DNA from 2 places in the Yersinia antarctica genome. Region 1 is predicted to be linked to the other one. Evidence: riboswitches for the same ligand, from Rfam matches in the RefSeq annotation. Region 1 holds a riboswitch; the other holds the start of a gene.

Region 1 (8,235 bases):
TTTCAGGGTGATCAACTCTTTGTCGCCCGGCCCTGCACCGACAAACCAGATTTTTTGTGTATCCCAGGGTTGTAGTACCGCTGTTGATGCAGCATCAGGATGCTCAGACATTGCGCGCCTCCTTGTGGCAGGAAATAAGATAAGTAGGATTATTAGGTTTAAAATAGTGCCCGCTGCCCAAAGGGGTCAGGGTGGAGAGTTGCAATTGCACGCAATCTAACTGACTGACAGCGCAGTGCTGTAAGTGAGCCAACGCGTCATTAAGGTTATTGAGCAAAATAAAGGTCAGTACCAAACGGCCATCGGGCTTAAGTGTCATCAGCGCCCAATCAATCAGATCGGTTAAATGGCCGCCGCTGCCACCAATAAAAATGGCATCGGCTGCGGCCGTATTAGGCAAGGGGGCAACGCCTGCGATGATCGCCACGTTGTGGCAACCCAGCCGCTGGCGGTTTTCGCTAATCAGTTCCAGTGCCGCTGGGTTGCGCTCAATCGCGGTGACCTGCAAATCGGGGAAGCGCAGTGCCGCCTCCAACGCCACACTGCCCGTCCCGGCGCCCACATCAATCAGGTGGCCATAACAAGGCAACTCCAGCCGTTCCAGTGCCAATGCGCGCACCGCTTCTTTGGTCATCGGGACTTTTTGCCCACGTAAGAACAGATCATCTCTCATTGAGGATCACCACCACATTCATGTCATAACGCGCCGCTACCTGTTGTTGCGACAGACGGTGAATACGTTCATTGGGTTGTGACAGGTTTTCACCGATAATCAAGGTGCGGGACAGACCACGCTGATGTAATGCATCGGCGATGGCACGCGGGCCGATAATACTGTCAGTCACCATCGCCACCTTGTCATGCTGGAAAATCCAGTCAAAATCGGGTACCCGCCCGTGGCTGCTGGTAAGAAAAAGGTCATTCATATCCAGCGCCACTTTGGCACACAGATATTGAATAGCGCTGATGCCGGGCACGATATGTAGCTCGTCAGTGCCGAAGTTCGCCGCCAGCAGTTTGCCAATGCCATACAGCAGAGGATCACCGGAAGCCAGTACCACAATGGCGCGAGTTTTGTTGCTATCCAGCCACTCCAGTAACCCCAGCAGATCCGCATCTAACAAGCGGGACTCACGAACATTGCTGCTAAATGTTGCCAGATGGCGCTTCCCGCCCACCAATACCTCAGCCTGGCTGATAGCCCACTGGGCTTCAGGGGTCAGATAGTCGATATCACCTGGGCCGATGCCAACAACCGTAATCATCGCAATGCCTCCACAATTTCATCCAGAGGCCGACTGCTGCCTAACACCTGATTATCGAAAGAGAATAAAATCGCATCGCACTGCGGCGGATTAACGGAGAAACGCATCATTTCAGCAATTCGCTCACAGATACGTTCGGCAATACGGCTGTAGACCGCCTGCCACCCCTGCTCAGCAATCAATTCCATCGCCGCTTCAGTGGTATTGCACTGGTTCACTTCAAGCAGTAGCGCATGCGGCGCCCCCATCAGCGCCAGATGGGCAACCAATGTTTCCATACGCCCATCCGCGATATGGCTGTGGGTATGGAAGATACCGGCGGCCACTTTCACTAATTTGCCGGGATGCCCTACCAGCAGCACCTGACGAAAGCCCAGTCGCACGGTTTCCTGCAACATATAACCGACGAAATTACTCATGGTCACCACCCGCTGGCTGTCGAGGCCCAGATGGTCGCGAACAAAGCGCTCGCCATGATTGCCCGGTACCAGAATGACGCGATCTTCACCCGCCGCGCGCTTCATCTCCAATTCCAATGCCAGCGAGCGTTTCCAGCTCTCTTCCGACATCGGTGTCACAATGCCGGTAGTGCCGATGATGGAAATGCCACCGAGGATCCCCAACCGCCCGTTGTAGGTTTTTTTCGCCCGCTCTTGCCCTTCGGGAGCAAAGATCTCTATTTCAGCACCGCGTAACGGGCCGATGACCTCGCGCACTGCTGCCTCGATGGTCTGGCGTGGCGTACGATTAATGGCTGAGCTGCCGACGGGGAGGCCAATACCTTTACGGCTCACTGTCCCGACCCCTTCGCCACCACGCAGAGTAATTTCCGTCTGTTCACGCAGCGTGACGCGAGCAAAAATCAGCATGCCGTGGGTAGCATCAACATCATCACCACCATCTTTGCGGATGGCCGCCGTAGCTTGCTGGCCCTCAATGAGGGGTTGTTCTACATTCAGGCATAACGTGACACCGGAAGGCGTCACAATTGAAATCTGGTCAATCACTTGCTGGCGCAACACCATTAGCGCCGCCACTTTAGCCGCCGCCGTCGCACAAGAACCGGTGGTGTAACCTTTGCGATATTGTTTGCCGTTATGCCAAATGCTGTCTAATTGCTGGTTTTGCAGCATCTGACTGTCATTGACAGTAGCCTCACTCATAGCGCCCCCCGCAACTGATAGAGGATGGCATTGATGATGGCTGCTGCCACATTGCTGCCCCCTTTGCGCCCAAGTGCTGCAATGCATGGCAGGTCACTGGCAACCAAGGCATCTTTGGATTCAGCCGCCCCGACAAACCCCACCGGTACACCAATGACCGCGATCGGTGTGGCGTGGCGTTCCAACAAGCGGAATAACGCAGTCGGGGCATTACCAAAGACAAACAGCTTTTCTCCTGACTCTGCCAGAGCAACATCCACTGCGGCCATCGAGCGAGTAATACCCTGTAGCGGCGCACTCTCCACCACCCGTGGGTCACTGATGTAGCAACGGCATTCGCATCCCATCTGCTTTAACAGCACTTTGTTGATACCGGACATCGCCATCGTAGTATCGGTATAAAGGGTGCAACCCCGGCGGATACCCTCGGCAATATGGGTTAGTACCTGCGGTGAGAAATGCAGAATATCCAGCCAATCAAAATCCGCCGTGGTATGGATAACCCGCTTGATCACCGCTTCTTGCATCTCACTGACAAAGCGAAAGTCCGGGTGCTCATCGGCAATAATGTCACCGATGATGGCAAAACTGTTTTGCTCTATTTCCTGCGGGTTCTTTATATAGTTCATCAGGTTATCCTTGTTAAATGCCGACCAGCAGCAGACGAATCAGGGCAAACAGTAATAGTGCTAATAACGACGCCATCAGCATCAAATGGATAGTGCGCGGGATATCATCCAGCGCCACCTCGCGCCGTTCATCACCGATCCAGGGTTTTTCAACCCGCACGCCAAAGTAATCATTCGGCCCCCCCAGCCGCACGCCCAGCGCACCGGCAACCGTGGCTTCAGACCAGGCACAGTTAGGACTGGCGTGCTGATAACGATCACGCCAGCCGATGCGCAATGCCTGACGGTAATCGGCTCGTAGTAACCACGCGGCTGCGCTCAGTAATAGCCAGCTCAGGCGGGCTGGGAGCCAATTCGCCACATCATCCATCCGTGCCGACACATAACCAATCGCACGGTATTTTGGCGTTTTGTAGCCCACCATCGAATCAAGGGTATTGACTGCTTTGTAAGCCATTGCCAGCGGGGCGCCGCCTAACATCAAAAAGAACAGCGGTGCAATCACGCCATCAACGCTGTTTTCGGCCACTGTCTCTACCACCGCACGGGTGATTTGTGGCTTCTCTAGTTGTGAGGTGTCACGCCCGACAATCCATGACAGCTTCTCGCGGCTTTGTGCCAGCGAACCGTGCTTCAGGGCATCAAATACCAGTAGCGCCGCATCACTCAGGCAACGTCCGGCTAAGAGGGTGTAAATCATCCACACTTGCGCCAACCAGCCGAGCCACGGATTGATGTGTGTCATCAGTGATAAGAACCCCCAACTCAGCAGCCATGTCACGCCGACCACCACCAACCACAGCGCTGCTCCCCCCCACTTCAGTGCCCGTTCGCTGTGACAAACCGCACGGATAGCACGTTGCATGACAGAGATCAGGTTGCCTATCCAGCGCACCGGGTGCGGCCAGTGCGGCGGGTCGCCGAGCCAGCTATCAAGCAAGAAAGCAACAAACCATGCGCTCAGGGTCATAGCACGCTCCGGGCAGCGGTCAGCCAGCCATCAAGCAAACCGGGGCGCTGGGCAAAATGGATATGCAGATAGCTGGCCTGAGTGCGCTGAAGTTGATAGCCACTGTGCCAGCGCTGAATAGCGACACCATCACGCCATTTGCTGCTATCAAATACCGGCGTCAATGGGCTAGTAAAATCGGAATAATGGAATTCATGACCACGCAGAATTTCACCTTGTGCAGCCAATAAGGTGTCACTGCGGGCCTGTGCCTGACAGTAACCAAAGCGAGTCAGCCGTTTCCCCATCCGGCTCTCACCGGCCAAAATGCCAACCATCGGGTGGCGCTGACCACTCTCATCCGTTAAGCCATCACCGAGATACATCAGGCCACCGCATTCGGCATACAGCGGGATCTGTTGGCGATGCGCTTGCTGTAACGCTGCATGCATCGCTGTATTTGCGGCTAAGCGGGCAACGTGAATTTCGGGATAACCTCCCCCGAGATAAATCATCTGGCAATCGGGTAACCGGCGGTCATGAAGTGGGCTGAAACGTTGGATGCGCACGCCTGCCTGCTCTAGCAGGTCAAGGTTATCGGGGTAATAGAAATTGAATGCTTCATCTTCGGCCAAGGCCAGTGTCAGGCCGTTAGCCAGTGTAGACAGAGGTAAGGAAGGCGGGGTGCCGGCAGGCTGTGCCGCACAATGCGTCAGTGCCAGTAATCGGTCGAGATCGATAAAGGCTTCAACCTGCTGTGCCAGCCGTTGCCAGCGGGGCGAGCTGTCGGGCTGATGGGTTCTACCCGCCACGCCCTCACGCTGCTCTTGCACCGGTATCAACCCTAAATGGCGTGATGGCAGCGCGATATCATCCATCACCGGCAAGCGCCCCAGCACGGGAATACCGCAGTAATGCTCGATGGCGTGGCGGATTAGCTGATAATGGTTTTCTGAATTAACACGGTTAACAATCACGCCTGCGATGGTGAGATTTGGGTCAAACTGGCAGAACCCCAGCACGGTAGCCGCAACCGAGGTGGATACCGCCTTGCCATCCACCAGTAAGATAACCGGGCAGCCCAGTTGTTTGGCCATCGCCGCACTACTGCAATAATCGGGATCAGTGCCGTAGCCGTCATACAAGCCCATCACACCTTCGATCACCGCCACATCAGCATGGCGCATGTGCTGGTTATATAACCCATTCAAGGTCGCAGCCGGTAGCATAAAAGCATCGAGGTTACGCGAGGTAACACCACTGACGGCGCTATGCCAGCCGGTATCCAGGTAATCTGGCCCGACCTTAAACGGCTGCACAGATAATCCGCGTGCCATCAGCGCCCGCAGAATACCCAACGTCACGGTTGTTTTACCGCATCCACTGCCGGTACCTGCGATAATAAATGCTTGTTTGCCAGACCGTTGCATAAAAAATCCCGCCATTTCGAGCGGGATATGCAGTGTCAAAAAGGTGCGTCTGCGCAACGTCACCGCAGCGCGCATCTAATGACAACCCACTTCCCACCGAAGGAGTTGAATATATTTTACCGATTTGGCTGGTCTTCTGGCTTAGCGTCATCCTCTCCCGCACCTTCCCAATCCGGTGGATCAGTGGTTTCAGCGGGTTCGTCGGCATCACAGCAGCGGGGGCTGCGGGGGATTGTCACCCCCTTCCCTGTCGTGTATTAAGTGCCAATGCGTACACGACATAACCATTTCAGTAACTTCCCCTCGTATTGATAGCTACAGTGTTGTTAGCAACTCTCACGCACCTGCATCACTGACCTTAGTCAGCTCCACGGGTTTGTTCGTTTGCTACCTTGCTGCAACGCCAACTACGTTGGGGTATGTATTTATCTAATACAGTAGATTATTTTATTTCTATTTCGTTATAGAATTTATCTCTTTATTTACACAGTTGTAACGTCAACTGATTTATTAAATCCGGTTGACGTTAATATACTCTTTTCCACAAATAAAAAATGGTTAATTTCATTTTTTGGGGATTATTTTTTGGTGTCAACACAGCAAATAATTGCCACCAAATCATTAAAAATAATTTAAAAACAATCAGTTAGAAAGACAATGGCATTTAAGAGCATAACAAAAAATTGTCATTATTTATTTAATATATTAATACCCATCACCGTTCTTAAATATATAAACGTGAGCATAGAGCATGACTAATTGTTATTAGATCAATAACTGTCATTCCATTTCACTGCGTTCAGAAGAAAGTGAACGAAATACCTGCGGTGTCACATTATAGGTCTGGCGGAACACCTTGCAAAAATAGTTGGTTTGGGAAAATCCAAGATTTTTGGCAATACTGGCAATGCTCCAATCACTGTGCTGCAACATCTCTCTGGCATTGGCCATGCGTTGTTGGTTGACCCAGGCATTGAAGCCGATCCCCTGATATTTTTTAAATAATTTACTGAAATAGTAAGGACTGAGATACACCTTGCCAGCCACTTCTTCCAACCGGAGCTCTTCTGACAAATGCGTGTCTATATAGCGTAGTGCTTTCTTCATTTTGCTGTCATGCGGGTGGACCGGCCGTATTCTGCCCGGCTCTTTACTCCCCATATTGTCATTGATTACAACAAAATTGAGGTGTTTTTTCAGGCAGTTCTCAACAATCAGCTTCAGCAAATCAGCCGAGGCTATTACTCGAGAAAAATCCATTATCGGTACATTATGGAACTCATCCATTAGCGCCGGATTCTGCTGCCAGTTATTATCGACATTCAGAATATCAATAAGGTAAACATCTGCATGCAGCCGGACCTGACCACATAACACAAAGCCCACCAGATGGCCGGCAATCACCAAAGGAATAGAAAAATCAGTTAATCCGGCATGGCAGCGGTAGATGCAGGGCTCATTGGATTTGGACGCTTCAAGGCCACCACAACGATCACTCATCCGACAGCGCAGATGGTTAACCGGATCTTGACGCATTAATTGACAAAATGGGGTGAAATTAAACAGGTCAGAGATTTCCTCACCGTGAATATTCACCACCACCACCGCCAATCCGGTGGCTTGGGCAAAATCCTGGGCGATTTTATTTATGAGCTCTGAGTTAAGAGAACTGGCAGAAATCATGATAAAACCTCTCAGTTAATTTATTGTTATTAAATTTTATTTTATTGTTATAAAGCATCCCTGTAATAAGTAATATGTTAGAACATTGTTATTTAGTCATTCCTATTCACCAGGTTAAAATCTATTTCCCTGAAAAGGTAAAGTAACAATTTACTCTACCAGAGTCATAAACGTCAGGGGACCATTAATGAGCCATTAACCAGAATGGATCACGAAATTTCCTCACCCAGTGTCAGATGAGGAAATCCACGTTGCTTTATAAATTAACTTTCTCATCCTCTAACTTACAGGTATTACAAGGTAGATTTTTGCCAATGAGGAAGCGATAAACTGCGGCCCCGAGGCAAGCACCAATAATCGGCGCCACAATCGGAATAATGAAATAAGGGATATCACGGCCGCCGGTCATTGAGATTTTTCCCCAACCAGCAAAGAAGGTAAATAATTTAGGACCAAAATCACGTGCTGGATTCATGGCAAAACCAGTTAATGGAGCGGTAGAAGCACCAATAACCGCCACCAGAATACCGATCAATAGTGGACCTAATGCACCGCGTGGCACACCGTTACCATCATCAGTTAGTGCCATAATCAGCCCCATAAGAATCGAGGTGATAATAATTTCAACAAATGCAGCCTGCCATACGCTGATTGCCGGTGATGGGAAGGTGCTGAAGATACTGGCTAATTGCAGACTTTCCATGCTGCCACGCACCATCTGGTGTGCGGCTTCAAAATCAGTAAATAAATTATGATAGAGCATATAGGCCAGTGCCGCGCCACCAAAAGCACCGGCAACTTGAGCAATGCTGTACGGGATGACTTTCCGTGCGGGGAAACAGGCAAATAGCCATAACGCGATAGTAATGGCCGGGTTGAGGTGAGCACCGGAAATTCCTGCCGTCAGGTAGACCGCCAGTGAAATACCCAGCCCCCACACGATACAGATTTCCCACAAACCAAAACTGGCACCTGCTACTTTCAATGCAGCTAAACAACTAATACCAAAAAACAAAAACAGCCCGGTACCGAGGAATTCCGCAATACACTGCGCTTTTAGTGAGTCGTTCATAGATTTACCCTGCTTGTGATTATTATGATCAATCTATCCAAAAT
Region 2 (8,235 bases), 2.9 Mb from region 1:
AGTATTTAGCCTTGGAGGATGGTCCCCCCATATTCAGACAGGATGTCACGTGTCCCGCCCTACTCATCGAGTTCACAGCAAGTGTGTTTTGGTGTACGGGACTATCACCCTGTACCGTGCGACTTTCCAGACGCTTCCACTAACACACAAACTGATTCAGACTCTGGGCTCTTCCCCGTTCGCTCGCCGCTACTGGGGGAATCTCGGTTGATTTCTTTTCCTCGGGGTACTTAGATGTTTCAGTTCCCCCGGTTCGCCTTGCATGGCTATGTATTCACCATGCAATAGTGCAACGAATTGCACTGGGTTTCCCCATTCGGGTATCGTCGGTTGTAACGCTTCATATCAGCTTACCGACGCTTTTCGCAGATTAGCACGCCCTTCATCGCCTCTGACTGCCTAGGCATCCACCGTGTACGCTTAGTCGCTTAACCTCACAACCCAAAGGTGTTTCTTATGTTCAAGTCGGTTGCGCGTCGTGAATACAGCGTTGTGCGGTACTCGGAATGCTCATGAACATGAAGTTCACTCCGCTTCCTCTGTGCCGTACGCCTTGCCTTCACTTAGCTCACGCGACTCTCTTCATCAGAATGCACATTGGCATTGCGATTATTTGAGAGACTCTAATACAGGTTAATCCTTACCTCAGTCATTCTACGGAGAGATAAGTTTCAGCTGTATTGTTTCAATTTTCAGCTTGTTCCAGATTGTTAAAGAGCAATATTTCACAACACACTGTGCCTTACGACCGCAGTACGTTTTGAAATAGTTTTTTTATATGGTGGAGCTAAGCGGGATCGAACCGCTGACCTCCTGCGTGCAAGGCAGGCGCTCTCCCAGCTGAGCTATAGCCCCATATAAAAAGCAAAATACCTTATCGGCATAACTCATTCTCAGACAAGGCGCAGTCACGGGACGTTTATGGGTATAAACGAGTGTGTCTGTAACGCACTATGAGGATGAGTTGGTGGGTCTGAGTGGACTTGAACCACCGACCTCACCCTTATCAGGGGTGCGCTCTAACCACCTGAGCTACAGACCCAACAAGGTACTAAAGCCCGACTAATCTCTCAGTCCGGCCTTATTTGCTCGTTACTTTCTATCAGACAATCTGTGTGGACACTGCGCAATGCGTATCGTTAGGTAAGGAGGTGATCCAACCGCAGGTTCCCCTACGGTTACCTTGTTACGACTTCACCCCAGTCATGAATCACAAAGTGGTAAGCGCCCTCCCGAAGGTTAAGCTACCTACTTCTTTTGCAACCCACTCCCATGGTGTGACGGGCGGTGTGTACAAGGCCCGGGAACGTATTCACCGTAGCATTCTGATCTACGATTACTAGCGATTCCGACTTCATGGAGTCGAGTTGCAGACTCCAATCCGGACTACGACAGACTTTATGTGGTCCGCTTGCTCTCGCGAGTTCGCTTCACTTTGTATCTGCCATTGTAGCACGTGTGTAGCCCTACTCGTAAGGGCCATGATGACTTGACGTCATCCCCACCTTCCTCCGGTTTATCACCGGCAGTCTCCCTTGAGTTCCCACCATTACGTGCTGGCAACAAAGGATAAGGGTTGCGCTCGTTGCGGGACTTAACCCAACATTTCACAACACGAGCTGACGACAGCCATGCAGCACCTGTCTCACAGTTCCCGAAGGCACCGAAGCATCTCTGCTAAGTTCTGTGGATGTCAAGAGTAGGTAAGGTTCTTCGCGTTGCATCGAATTAAACCACATGCTCCACCGCTTGTGCGGGCCCCCGTCAATTCATTTGAGTTTTAACCTTGCGGCCGTACTCCCCAGGCGGTCGACTTAACGCGTTAGCTCCGGAAGCCACGCCTCAAGGGCACAACCTCCAAGTCGACATCGTTTACAGCGTGGACTACCAGGGTATCTAATCCTGTTTGCTCCCCACGCTTTCGCACCTGAGCGTCAGTCTTTGTCCAGGGGGCCGCCTTCGCCACCGGTATTCCTCCAGATCTCTACGCATTTCACCGCTACACCTGGAATTCTACCCCCCTCTACAAGACTCTAGCTTGCCAGTTTCAAATGCAGTTCCCACGTTAAGCGCGGGGATTTCACATCTGACTTAACAAACCGCCTGCGTGCGCTTTACGCCCAGTAATTCCGATTAACGCTTGCACCCTCCGTATTACCGCGGCTGCTGGCACGGAGTTAGCCGGTGCTTCTTCTGCGAGTAACGTCAATCAACCGTGCTATTAACACGATTGCCTTCCTCCTCGCTGAAAGTGCTTTACAACCCGAAGGCCTTCTTCACACACGCGGCATGGCTGCATCAGGCTTGCGCCCATTGTGCAATATTCCCCACTGCTGCCTCCCGTAGGAGTCTGGACCGTGTCTCAGTTCCAGTGTGGCTGGTCATCCTCTCAGACCAGCTAGGGATCGTCGCCTAGGTGAGCCATTACCCCACCTACTAGCTAATCCCATCTGGGCACATCCGATGGCGTGAGGCCCTAAGGTCCCCCACTTTGCTCTTGCGAGGTCATGCGGTATTAGCTACCGTTTCCAGTAGTTATCCCCCTCCATCAGGCAGTTTCCCAGACATTACTCACCCGTCCGCCGCTCGCCGGCAAAGTAGTAAACTACTTCCCGCTGCCGCTCGACTTGCATGTGTTAGGCCTGCCGCCAGCGTTCAATCTGAGCCATGATCAAACTCTTCAATTTAAGATTTGTTTGATTTGCTGCTAATAAAAGCAGCGATGCTCAAAGATTACTTTCTGCAAATATGCATTCGAACCGAAGTTCAAATGTGTACTGCTTTGGTCACTCTTCAAGACTTTGATATTTCTTCTGCCTGCCGAAACAGGCTTCGATATCGTCTTGCGAGTGCCCACACAGATTGTCTGATAAATTGTTAAAGAGCGTTCGTTACCCGTTTGCCTTTCGGCGAATCTTACGGTAACGCGGGAGGCAGATAATACGCTTTCCCGCTGAAGAGTCAAGAGTTTCTTTGGTTTCTTTCGAAGTCAAAATCATTCTTTTCGCTTCCTGACCCGGCGAAGTATGTTTCGTTGTTCCCGGTCAGTGGAGGCGCATTATAGGGAGTTCCTGCCAGCCTGCAACCCCTAATTTGAAAAAACTTTTCAACCGCTGAATCTTTAGTCAAAACGCCTTTAAATTGGCAGTTTTTGCAGCACCGGGAAGCCATAACCCTGCAAAACGGGTAATAAAACGTCAGTATCTGCATTCAACGCCAGGCAGTAAGCAATATTATCTTCCTGAGAAGAAACTACATTTTCTTGAGAAGAGATGAGCCAGGCAGTGCGACGAGCAATTGCGGCACCGGAATCGACCATGCGAGTACCTTCAGGCAACACTTGCGCCAACTCTTCTACTAATAGAGGGAAATGAGTGCACCCCAATACAATGGTGTCCGGCGGCTCACGCATTGCCAACCATGGGTGGAGGATTTTCTTTAATGTTTCGATAGGTACAGCACCACCATGCAACTTGGACTCTGCCAGTTCCACCAGCTCAGATGAACCCAGCAATTCAATTTTGCAATCGGTAGCAAAGCGCTCAATCAAGTCTCGTGTATAAGAAGCATGTACCGTGCCACGGGTAGCCAATAAGCCAACAACACCATTGCGGGTTAATCGCACCGCCGGTTTGATAGCAGGAACAACCCCAACCACAGGGAATGCAAAGCGTTCACGTAAAGCAGGAAGTACTACTGTGCTGGCGGTGTTACAGGCAATGACGACGATTGCCAGCGGATGGCGCTGCTGCACCGCAGTGACAATTTCCAGAACGCGTTCAACGATAAACTCACCGGACTTCTCCCCATAAGGGAAAGCGACATTGTCGAAAGCATATATATAGTGGAGATCCGGCAACAACTGCCGAATCTCTTGATAGACAGATAGCCCGCCAACACCTGAGTCAAAAATCAGTGCTGTCGGGCGAGGGGCAGTATCAGCCTTAGAAGTTATAGCTTCCGGTGAGGTAATACTCTCGTCCAGCGGTTTTATAGCCATAAGCCGTTTCGTAATCTTTATCAAACAGGTTAGCAATTCTACCACGAACTGTAAGATGAGAAGTAACCGGATAACTCGCTGAAACATCTACCGTGCTATAACTCGGTAATTCACGTTGAGTCGAGCTATAGGCTGAGGTGCTATTGTCATAGCGTTTACCGTAGTACTGATAAGAAACGTCCATATCCAGATTGAACATTGTCCAATCTAATTGATACTTGGCTTGCTGTTTAGAACGACGGGCTAAAACTTCATTATTCTTATCATTACGCGGATCCATATATTGCAATGTGATCTGGTGATTGAAAATGCCGGTATCGACGCTACCTGTCCATTCAACCCCTTTTATCGTTGCCGAATCAACATTGTAATACTGCCCTTTGTATGTATTTGGGTCGGAGAAGTAATCGATCAGGTTTTCAATTTTGTAGCGATAAGCAGACAAACGCCAATCAAGTGGGCCAGTCAATCCTTCCAGACCTGCCTCCCATTGGCGGGACTCCTCAGGTTTCAAATCACTGTTTGATATGATATCAAAGCGCTGCGAACCATACTGCTGACCCAGTGACGGGGCCAAAAATCCTGTTCCATAGGATAATGTCGCACGATAATCGGGGATAAATTCCCAACCTGCGGCGGTTTGCCAGGTCTCATGCCAGCCAAACTGCTCATCTTTATCTTCACGGCCCGAGGCTTCCAGCGTCACACTACCTATCTTCTGCTGCCCGCTAAGATACAAACCGGTATTATCCCGCTTATATGTATCAGAGATAGTGGTACTCGATGAGGTCAAACGCTGTTGCTGCCAGTCAACGCCAGCACTCAGCGTTGCACTCTCAAAACTGTATGTATTACCCCATTGCACGTTACGCTGATCCATATCGTCCAGCGTAGTCGCCTCGCCATAACGCCCATATTGGCTGCTGTAGTTATAATCTTTGTATTTCTGATAGCTACCGATTAATTGAGAGGAGAAAGCCCCCGCAGCATAACGTAGCCCTGCGTCATAAGTATGGTTATATAATCGCTCCTCATCGCCACTGTAAGCAGGGGAAGAAATACTGCCAACATCGTAATCAGTATTGTTGGTGTAACCATAACCTCTGACGAAACCGGATATATCTTGGTTGAACTGATGCTCTAGCCCTACCCAAAAATTTTTATTACGAAAACCATCCCGATCGCTATCCACTGGATTAGGTGAGTCGGGTTTAATGTTAAAACCGTTCGTGGTTTGATAGCCGCCCGCTATCGTCGCTAAAGTATCACCAAAACGTTGGCGAACGCTGCCGTCATATTGCTGGTAACCTTTAGAACCAACCCCGGCATTAATCTGCCCACCTTCCTGGTCTGACTGTGTAATCACGTTAATTACACCACCAATCGCCCCAGAGCCATATACGGCAGAGCGAGGCCCGCGAATATATTCAACACGTTGCACCAGAGAGAGAGGTATTTGATTAAAGTCGACACTATTGATGATACCGGTTCGCGCCAGAGGAATGCCATCGATCAGCACTAATACATGGCGGGCTTCGGTACCACGGATATACATAGAAGAGCCTTGGCCTAGCCCCCCGGTTTGGGCAATATCCACGCCAGGTAGCCGGCGCATCACTTCATTGAGGCTTTTTGCCTGCCAGCGGTCGATATCATCACGCGTTACTACATCGGTGGGTGCCAATACCGTGGAAACTGGCTGTTTGAAACGGTTGGCGGTAACCACCATTTCGTCTTTATTACCTGTTGTGGTGCTGTCCTGGGCCCATCCAGAAAATGCCGTCACAGAAAGGGCTGTGATCAGCGTATATTTTTTAATTGTCATGAATACAAGCATCCAAACTCAATTGGCGGATGCCGCAGTGCCATGGCCGATAGTTCGCGACGACCACGCATATTGCGACGTAATACCGGCAGGTCTTCGGGCTTGGGATCTCTGATGTCACGTCTTCTTCATTACTTAAATGAATTAATACCGTGAAATAGAGCTGGCGATGACTTCCCGCCCTTGCGGACAGTGTCTGGTTGAAACCTATCGCCGTAACTTCCCCTTACCGCTGCGCGTCAGCTCCGGATTTACACCGGATTCCCTTTTAACTCGTAGGTGTTTAAGTAACAGCATGAGGCCGGACCGCAATGCTACGATCAAGTAAAATAGATGTCTAGACTTCCATCCTCGTTATAGGGAATAAACACAACAAAACTGGACATCACTCCCACTTTCCCTACAATCCGCAGCAATACCTCTCTTTTATAATGGCCAGACGAGAAGAAACATGACTCCCGACATCCTGCCAACAGACAGTTACGACCAACAACTGGCGGAAAAATCTGCCCGTCTTCAGACGATGATGTTGCCGTTTCAGGCACCTGCTGCGGAAATATTCCGTTCTCCGGCAGAGCATTACCGCATGAGAGCCGAGTTTCGCGTTTGGCACGATGAAGATGACTTGTACCACATCATGTTTGACCAGCAGACCAAACAGCGTATCCGTGTTGAACAGTTCCCGGTGGCAAGTTTGTTGATCAATCGTCTGATGAGTGCGCTGATGACGGCCATCAGGGCCGAACCGATTTTGCGGCGTAAACTGTTCCAGATTGATTACTTATCTACCCTAAGCGGTAAATTGATCGCCTCTTTGCTGTATCACCGTCAATTAGATGAAGAGTGGCAGCAGAAGGCGCTGGAATTGCGTGAAAAGCTACGCGAACAAGGTTTTGATCTGCAACTGATTGGCCGGGCATCGAAAACTAAAATCATGCTAGATCACGACTATATCGATGAAGTGTTACCGGTTGCTGGGCGTGAAATGATTTATCGTCAGGTGGAGAATAGTTTCACCCAACCGAATGCAGCAGTGAATATTCATATGCTGGAATGGGCGATTGATGCCACTAAAAACGCCAGCGGTGATTTATTGGAGTTGTATTGCGGTAATGGTAATTTCTCGTTGGCGCTAGCACGCAATTTTGCACGGGTGTTGGCAACAGAAATCGCTAAACCCTCAGTGGCAGCAGCACAATACAATATCGCGGCAAATAATATCGATAACGTGCAAATTATCCGCATGTCGGCTGAAGAGTTTACCCAGGCAATGCAAGGTGTACGCGAGTTTAACCGTTTGAAGGGTATTGATCTGAGCAGTTATAACTGCGAGACCATTTTTGTCGATCCCCCGCGCAGCGGGCTGGATAGCGAGACAGTCAAGCTGGTACAAGGTTATCCGCGTATCCTTTATATCTCCTGTAACCCTGAAACGCTGTGCGCCAATCTGGAACAGTTACAACAGACACATAAAATCAGCCGATTAGCACTGTTCGATCAGTTCCCCTACACCCATCATATGGAGTGTGGGGTATTGCTGGAAAAGCGCGGCTGACAGGCAATAGATAAGTAAAAGGGCAACGCGATGTTGCCCTTTTTCGTTTTAAAACATATCGCTTTCAGGTTATTGCGGCTGCTGGTTATCCGAATTATCTGGCTCAGATTCTGATTGCACCAACTTACGTGCTTTTAGCTTAAACAAGATCCAGAACACCAACACGACACAGAGAATAGAAGGAACGAAATTAGAACCAATTGCCGGATGCTCAACCCGAACAATCGCGCTATACAGCAAAATCCCGAGCAGGAAACACGCGGAGGCCAGTACTGGCAAGCCATGTGGCATGGCGAAATTGAGGTAGCGCTGATGCAAACAATATACGGCTAATATTAACGTTAGCAGCGGAAAAACTGAAAAAGGCACAAACGCGCTGAATAACGTGTTAAATGAACCATTTATTGCCAGGCCAGTAATCAACGCCAGCAGCAGGGTGCCGATTTCACGGCGAGACTGTTCCATCATTTTCCTTACCTTATTAAGTGCGAGATACGGCGAGTTTTTCCTGCTCGCGGCGATACCAATAATAAGCGCCCTTGGAGATCATCCGCAGTTGTAAGACCAAGCGTTCCTCTAACTGTCGCCGTTGTTCAATATCCACGTCCAGCACTTCTGCACCAGCACTGAAGACAATTGTGACCATGGCCTCAGCCTGAGCTTCAGTGAAGCTGCGTGGCATGTGGTTTTCCAATTCGAGGTAATCTGCCAGCTCAGCAATAAAATGCTGAATTTCACGAGCCACTGCGGCACGAAATGCGGCGGACGTGCCGGAACGCTCGCGCAGCAATAAGCGAAATGCATTCGGGTTATTACCGATAAATTCCATAAATGTAGATACGGAGGTACGGATAA

The links. Region 1 has a riboswitch for cobalamin ahead of ACWJJO_RS08360 (cobyrinic acid a,c-diamide synthase CobB). Riboswitches for the same ligand answer to the same signal wherever they lie in the genome.
Positions count from the first base shown of each region.
Region 2: another riboswitch for cobalamin. It lies ahead of btuB (TonB-dependent vitamin B12 receptor BtuB); the one in region 1 lies ahead of ACWJJO_RS08360 (cobyrinic acid a,c-diamide synthase CobB).

Region 1 covers NZ_JBSJQF010000001.1:1,802,428-1,810,662, reverse strand. Annotated here, with positions in the region: gene ACWJJO_RS08390 (cobalt-precorrin-4 methyltransferase) at 1-111, opposite strand, end outside; gene ACWJJO_RS08385 (decarboxylating cobalt-precorrin-6B (C(15))-methyltransferase) at 104-673, opposite strand; gene ACWJJO_RS08380 (cobalt-precorrin-7 (C(5))-methyltransferase) at 663-1,265, opposite strand; gene cbiD (cobalt-precorrin-5B (C(1))-methyltransferase CbiD) at 1,262-2,428, opposite strand; gene ACWJJO_RS08370 (cobalt-precorrin-8 methylmutase) at 2,425-3,057, opposite strand; gene cbiB (adenosylcobinamide-phosphate synthase CbiB) at 3,071-4,027, opposite strand; gene ACWJJO_RS08360 (cobyrinic acid a,c-diamide synthase CobB) at 4,024-5,436, opposite strand; cobalamin riboswitch at 5,546-5,740, opposite strand; gene pocR (transcriptional regulator PocR) at 6,217-7,119, opposite strand; gene pduF (propanediol diffusion facilitator PduF) at 7,376-8,191, opposite strand.
Region 2 covers NZ_JBSJQF010000001.1:4,738,989-4,747,223, forward strand. Annotated here, with positions in the region: rRNA gene ACWJJO_RS21850 (23S ribosomal RNA) at 1-434, opposite strand, end outside; tRNA gene ACWJJO_RS21855 (tRNA-Ala) at 780-855, opposite strand; tRNA gene ACWJJO_RS21860 (tRNA-Ile) at 966-1,042, opposite strand; rRNA gene ACWJJO_RS21865 (16S ribosomal RNA) at 1,145-2,687, opposite strand; gene murI (glutamate racemase) at 3,137-4,000, opposite strand; gene btuB (TonB-dependent vitamin B12 receptor BtuB) at 3,945-5,825, opposite strand; cobalamin riboswitch at 5,896-6,146, opposite strand; gene trmA (tRNA (uridine(54)-C5)-methyltransferase TrmA) at 6,277-7,380, shown strand; gene ACWJJO_RS21885 (YijD family membrane protein) at 7,450-7,848, opposite strand; gene fabR (HTH-type transcriptional repressor FabR) at 7,862-8,235, opposite strand, start outside.